One region of the Kitasatospora sp. NPDC005748 genome, then DNA from elsewhere that is predicted to be linked to it. Evidence: riboswitches for the same ligand, from Rfam matches in the RefSeq annotation. Region 1 holds a riboswitch; the other holds the start of a gene.
The links. A riboswitch is a leader RNA that binds a small molecule or an ion and turns the genes downstream of it on or off. The one in region 1 is predicted to bind thiamine pyrophosphate.
Positions count from the first base shown of each region.

Region 2: it holds a riboswitch for thiamine pyrophosphate, as region 1 does, so the genes downstream of both, thiC (phosphomethylpyrimidine synthase ThiC) here and ABZ495_RS01700 (cytosine permease) in region 1, are expected to answer to the same signal.

Region 1 is NZ_JBEXYD010000002.1:61,238-64,601, reverse strand. It holds gene ABZ495_RS01705 (trypsin-like peptidase domain-containing protein) at 1-930, opposite strand, end outside; TPP riboswitch at 1,318-1,466, shown strand; gene ABZ495_RS01700 (cytosine permease) at 1,459-2,928, shown strand; gene ABZ495_RS01695 (glycerophosphodiester phosphodiesterase family protein) at 3,061-3,364, shown strand, end outside.
Region 2 is NZ_JBEXYD010000029.1:18,282-21,645, forward strand. It holds gene thiC (phosphomethylpyrimidine synthase ThiC) at 1-1,577, opposite strand, end outside; TPP riboswitch at 1,573-1,707, opposite strand; gene ABZ495_RS21200 (hypothetical protein) at 1,862-2,068, shown strand; gene ABZ495_RS21205 (SPFH domain-containing protein) at 2,172-3,364, shown strand, end outside.

The DNA.
Region 1 (3,364 bases):
GTCGGCCAGCGGAAGCGGCGTCAGCTTGTCCTTGGGCGGGTTGTCGAGCTTCACCACGGCGACGTCGTAGCCCTCGGCGCGGCCGAGCACCGAGGCGCTGTAGGAGGTGCCGTCGGCGAACTTGACGGTCAGTTTGCCGCCGTTGGAGGCGGGCGCGACGACGTGGTTGTTGGTGAGGATGTGGCCCTCGGTGTCGAAGACGAAACCGGTACCGGTGCCGGACTCGCCGTTGCCCTGCGCCTTGATGGTGACGACGCTGGGCAGCGCCTTCTGCGCGATGCCGGCCACCGAGCCGGGGGCGGGCTCGTTCTTCTGGGTGCTGGCCTGGACGGTGGTGCTCCGGTGGTCGTCCGCCGCGCTGATGCCGTTGTCGTTGCGGTCCGCGACGGCGACGCCGAGCGCCCCGCCCGCCACACCGGCGACCAGGGCGACGGCGGCGATCAGCGCGATCAGCCCGCCGCGCTTCTTGCGCGGGCCGCCGGGCCCGGGGGTGCCGGGGTACTCGGCCGGGTAGCCGAGCGGCCCGCCGGGGTAGCCCGGGCCGCCGGGGGCGGCGGGGCCACCGGGCGGGGCCTCGTGGCCGCCCCAGCCGCCGAGCGGCTGGCCGGCGCCGAACGGGTGGTGCGGCGCCGGCGCGGCCGGAGCCCCGTACGGGTCGTGGGACGCCGCCGCGACCGGGGCGCCCGGTGTGGCGTACGGGTTGGTGACCGGCGCGGCCACCGGGGCGGCCGGCGCGGCCGGGGCCGGCGGCAGGACGGGCGGAGGTGCGTCGATGTACCGGGCCTCGGCGGCCGGAGCCGCCACCGGCTCGGCGGGCACGGCGGGCGCCGGGTCCGGGGCGCCGACCTTGCTGAACGCCAGCGTCGGCGTGAACCCGCCGGACGCGGGCGCGGCCGGAGCGGCGGGCGCCCCGGCGCCGGTGTCCGTCACGGTCCGGTCCGCCTCGGGCGCCGCCTGGACGGGACCGGGCGCCACCTGCGCCCGACCGTCAGGAGCGGGACCCACTACCCCCTGGCCGTCGGAGGGCTGCTCCCCCTGTGGCCCGGTGGGCCCAACCTCGCGCTCGGTGCTCACGGACGACCTCCATAGCTGACAGGACCAACAACCATAGTTTTTCGCACACTCGATTCGATTGCCGTAAGGACCCCTCTGAAGAAGTCATAAGAATCCTTAGCCCGGCCCGACAACGGCCCCCAGGCAGGCCCCCGCGACGGCCCCCCGGGACCCCGTGCGAGGCCGCCCCGCGGCGTCCCGCGATGCGGACCGCCGGACGCCTGGCCTTGGCGTTCACTCCCGCGCCGGTTAGCCTGTCGCTCCAAACTGACACGCGGGAGCTTGGACCCACCAGGCTGAGAGTGCGCCGGTCGACCGTACGCCACGAGCTCCGTGGACGGACCGTCGAGGGGGCGCAGACCGCCGGAACCTGTCCGGGTAATGCCGGCGTAGGGAGTATCGGCCATGCCGCCTGCTTCGCCATCCTCTTCTTCGGGCGCGCCCGCGTCCAAGGGTTTCCCCGAATCGTCCGCGACCGATCCCTGCGACGCCACCGGCGGGGCGGCCGGTTCCACCGGAGCGGGCACCGCCGTCCTGGACCGTCCGGACCGGGCGGACCGGGTCGAGGCCCCGTTCGTCCTCGACACCGAGCCGCCGCGCACGCTCCGCTTCCGGGACCACTTCGCGCTCTGGATGAACCTCGGCGTCAGCCTGATCGGCTTCACCACCGCCGCCACCGTGCTCGGCGCACCCGGCAGCGAGCTGTCGCTGGCCGCCGCGGTCACCGCGATCGTGGTCGGCACCGTGGTCGGCACCGCGATGCTCGGCGTGGCCGCGCTGATCGGGGCCCGGACCGGCGCGCCGGCGATGGCCAACCTGCGCGGACTGTTCGGGACGAAGCTCTCCTACGTGCCGACGGTGCTGAACATCGTCCAGTGCATCGGCTGGGGCGTGTACGAGCTGCTGGTCATCGCGATGGGCGCGCAGACGGTGGCGCACACCGACGGCTACCGCTGGCTCTTCGTCGTCCTGGCGGGCGCGGTGACCACCGCGCTGACCATCTGGCCGCTCGGCGCGATCGCGGTGCTGCGCCGCTTCGTCGCCGCGGCGGTCGCGGTGGCGATGGTCTACTTCACCGTCCAGCTGGGCCGGGGCGGCGTGTCCGACCCGGGCGCGGGCAACTGGCACGGCTTCCTCCGGGCCACCGACGCGATGATCGCGGTGTCGATCTCCTTCGTCCCGCTGGCCGCCGACTACACCCGGCACTCCCGCACCGCCCGCTCCGCGTTCTGGGGCAGCTTCTCCGGCTACACCGTCGCCCAGGTCTGGTGCTACGTGCTCGGCCTGTTCGCGCTGCTGCAGGCCGACGGCGACGCCTCCCGGATCTTCGACTCGTTCCTGGGCGTCTGGGCCGGCTGGTTCTTCCTGCTGGTGCTGGTGCTGCGCGAGACCGACCAGTCCTTCGCCAACGTGTACTCGACCGCGATGTCGGTCCACAACCTGCTGCCGAAGGTGGACCGCCGGGTACTGACCGGCGCGACCGGCCTGCTGATCACCGTGCTGGCGCTGCAGATCACCGAGTTCACCGACTCCTACTACGCCTTCCTCGGTCTGATCGGCTCGGTGTTCGTGCCGATGTTCGCGGTACTGGCGGTCGACTACTTCCTCGGCGCCGGCCGGCGCGGCTGGAACCTCGCCGCCGACGCCCCGTCCCGCTGGCTGATGCTGCTGCCCTGGGCGCTCGGCTTCGCCGTCTACCAGCTGATCGCGCCGACCGCGATCGCCGGCTGGTGGACGGACTTCTGGACCTCCGTGCAGGAGGCCCTGCACTTCACGCCCCAGGAGTGGACCTCGGCGTCCCTGTTCGGCTTCCTGGTGCCGGCCCTGGTCACCTGGGCGCTCACCCCGCTCACCCGCCGGACCCCCGCCGCCTGACGCCCGCGGGCCCGGTCGGGCCCGCGACCGCCCGCCGGGAAGGGCGGACGACGAGGCGCGCGGGCGAAGACGGCCCCGCAGGTTGGGGCCGTCTTCGCCCGGGTGTCACTTCCGCCGCCTATCGTGGACGGCGTGACCAGCCCTGACCTCTCCCCGGCGGCGGCGCGCACCACGCGGCCCGTCCAGGTGATCGCCCACCGCGGTTCCTCGCACGCCCTGCCCGAGCACACGCTCGCGGCCTACCGCCGGGCGCTCGACGAGGGCGCGGACGCGGTCGAGTGCGACGTCCGGGTGACGGCCGACGGGCATCTGGTCTGCGTGCACGACCGCCGGATCGGCCGGGTCTCGGACGGCCGCGGCACGGTCTCCTCGATGACGCTGGCCGAGCTGGAGGCGCACGACTTCGGCGCCTGGAAGACGGGGGAGCCGAGCGCGG
Region 2 (3,364 bases), on a different contig from region 1:
GTCTCCGGGTCGAGGGCCAGGTTGAACTGGTCCTCCCAGCGGAACTCGAAGCGGGCGTCGGAGAGGGCGTCGTCCCAGGCCTGGGCGCCGGGGTGGCCCTTGGCCAGGTCGGCGGCGTGGGCGGCGATCTTGTAGGTGATGACGCCGGTCTTCACGTCGTCCCGGTTGGGCAGGCCCAGGTGCTCCTTGGGGGTCACGTAGCAGAGCATCGCGGTGCCCCACCAGGCGATCATCGCGGCGCCGATGCCCGAGGTGATGTGGTCGTAACCGGGGGCGACGTCCGTGGTCAGCGGGCCGAGGGTGTAGAACGGCGCCTCGTCGCAGATCTCCTTCTGGAGATCCATGTTCTCCTTGATCTTGTTCATCGGGACGTGGCCCGGGCCCTCGATCATCACCTGGACGTCCCGCTCCCGGGCGATCCGGCCCAGCTCGCCCAGCGTCTGCAGCTCGGCGAACTGCGCCTCGTCGTTGGCGTCGGCGATCGAGCCGGGGCGCAGGCCGTCACCGAGCGAGAAGGTGACGTCGTAGCTCGCGAGGATCTCGCAGAGCTCCTCGAAGTTGGTGTAGAGGAAGTTCTCCCGGTGGTGGGCCAGGCACCAGGCCGCCATGATCGAGCCGCCGCGCGAGACGATGCCGGTCTTGCGACGGGCCGTCAGCGGCACGTACCGCAGCAGCACGCCGGCGTGCACGGTCATGTAGTCGACGCCCTGCTCGCACTGCTCGACGATGGTGTCCCGGTAGACGTCCCAGCTGAGCTCCTCGGCCCGGCCGTCGACCTTCTCCAGCGCCTGGTAGAGCGGCACCGTGCCGATCGGGACCGGGGAGTTGCGCAGGATCCACTCCCGGGTGGTGTGGATGTTGCGGCCGGTGGAGAGGTCCATGACGGTGTCGGCACCCCAGCGGGTGGCCCAGGTCATCTTCTCCACCTCCTCCTCGATCGAGGAGGTGACGGCGGAGTTGCCGATGTTGGCGTTGATCTTCACCAGGAAGTTGGTGCCGATGATCGACGGCTCCACCTCGGGGTGGTTCACGTTGACCGGGATGACGGCGCGGCCGCGCGCCACCTCGGCGCGGACGTACTCCGGGTCCAGGCCCTCGCGCAGGGCCACGAACTCCATCTCCGGCGTCACCACGCCGCGCCGGGCGTAGGCGAGCTGGGTGACGGAGGCGCCGGACCGGCCGCGCAGCGGGCGGCGCGGGCGGCCGGGGAAGACGGCGTCCAGGTTGCGCAGGTTCCCGCCGCGCGGCGAGGTGTGCTTGATCCCGTCGTCCTCCGGGCGGGCCTCGCGGCCGTCGTACTCCTCGACGTCGCCGCGCTGGCGGATCCAGGCGTCCCGCAGCGGCGGCAGGCCGCGCCGCACGTCGGCCTCGTAGGCGGGATCGGTGTACGAGCCGGAGGTGTCGTAGAGCGGGACGGTCCGGCCGTTGGTCAGGACGACCTCGCGGTACGGGACCCGCAGGTCGGGGCGGGACCCCTGGCGGTAGGCCTTGCGCCAGGCCGGGGTCGGGTAGCCGGTGGCCGCGCTTCCGGCGGCCTGGTTCCGGGCAGACTGCGGCTGTGCGTCGAACGTGGTCATCAGACCCTCTACTCCCTACGCCGGCATTACCCGGTCAGGTTCCTGCGGTCGACGCAGCGGTCGGCACGTCCAGTGACGTTCCGGTCAGCGCCCTCTCAGCCCGGTGCTCCGAGCTCCCGTGTCCGCAGGCGGTGTTGCCTGCGCATGACGTCCAACACCGTAGCGAGCGGATCGCCGCTGGTCCAGAGGGGGTCCCGGGCGGCGCTCCGGACCACGGGGCGCCGCGGCGCTCCGGGGCGGGCAGACTGGCAGTCACGCGGGGCGGGCGGCGAAGGAGGAGCGCAGTGATCGGGAGCACGGGGCGGGTCAGCGGAGCGGTGGGCACGGGACTGGTCGGCGAGGTGATGGTGCACGTCCCGGAGCGCCGGGGCACGGAGGCGTTCCTCGCCTATCTCGCCGTGCCGGGTGACCGGTTGTCGGTCGGGACGCCCGTGGTGGTGATCGAGTACCACCCGCCCCGGACCGTCTACGTGGCACCGATCCTGCCGTGACAGGGTTGTGACGGACGGTCATGTGCGATCCCTTCTCCTCCGGGTGCCCCGGGCGGACAATCCGAGTCGGCGCATCTCATGCGCCGAAAGGGGGAGTTGAACCATGGTGTTCGTCATCATCGGGACCGCCGCCGGGGTACTGCTGGTGGGTGTCACGCTCTTCAAGCTCATGTGGCGGGTCGCCGAGCCCAACGAGGCCCTGATCATCTCCGGCTCCCGGCACCGGACCGAGGGGGTCGGGGACGGCCTGGGCTTCCGGATCGTCACCGGGCGGGGGACCTTCGTCACGCCGGGGCTGCAGGGCGTCCGCCGGCTCTCGCTGGACCTCAACGAGGCCGAGCTGGACGTCGAATGCGTCACCACGCAGGGCATCCCGGTCCGGGTCAAGGGCGTGGTGATCTTCAAGATCGGCGACGACGACGTCTCCATCGCCAATGCCGCCCGGCGATTCCTGGACCAGCAGAAGCTGATCAGCCAGCGGGTCCACAACGTCTTCGCCGGCCACCTGCGCTCGATCGTCGGCGGGCTCACCGTCGAGGACATGATCCGGGACCGCGAGCGGCTCACCGGGGAGACCAGGGCCGCCTCCGGGCTGGAGATGGAGAAGCTCGGGCTGATCATCGACACCCTGCAGATCCAGGAGATCATCGACCCGACCGGCTACATCAAGAACCTCGCCATCCCGCACGCCGCCGCCGTCCAGCGGGACGCCCGGATCGCCCAGGCCGCGGCCGACCGGATGGCCACCGAGGCGGAGCAGGAGGCCGCCGCCCGCAAGGCCGAGGCGACCCGCAACAGCGCCATCCAGCAGTCCGCCTACCAGGCCGAACGGGACACCGCCAACGCCCGCGCCCAGCAGGCCGGGCCGCTCGCCGAGGCCGCCTCCCGGCAGGAGGTCGTCGTCCAGGAGACGAAGGTCGCCGAACTGGAGTCGCGCCGCAAGGAGCAGCAGCTGCAGATCGAGGTCCGCAAGCCGGCCGACGCCAAGGCGTACGAGACCCGCACCCGGGCGGACGCCGACCGCGACGCGCGGATCTCGGCGGCGCAGGCCCAGGCCCAGGAGACCGAGCTGAAGGCGGCCGCCGAGGCCGGCCAGGTCAGGATCGCGGCCCAGGCCGCGGCGGACGCCACCAGGCTGCGCGCCCTGGCCGAGGCCGAGGCGACCAGGGCCACCGGACAGGCCGAGGCCGCGGCCACCGAGGCCCGCGGGCTGGCGGACGCGGAGGCCGCCAAGGCGATCGGGCTCGCCAAGGCCGCCGGCATCCAGGCCCGGGCCGCCGCCCTCGCCGAGAACCA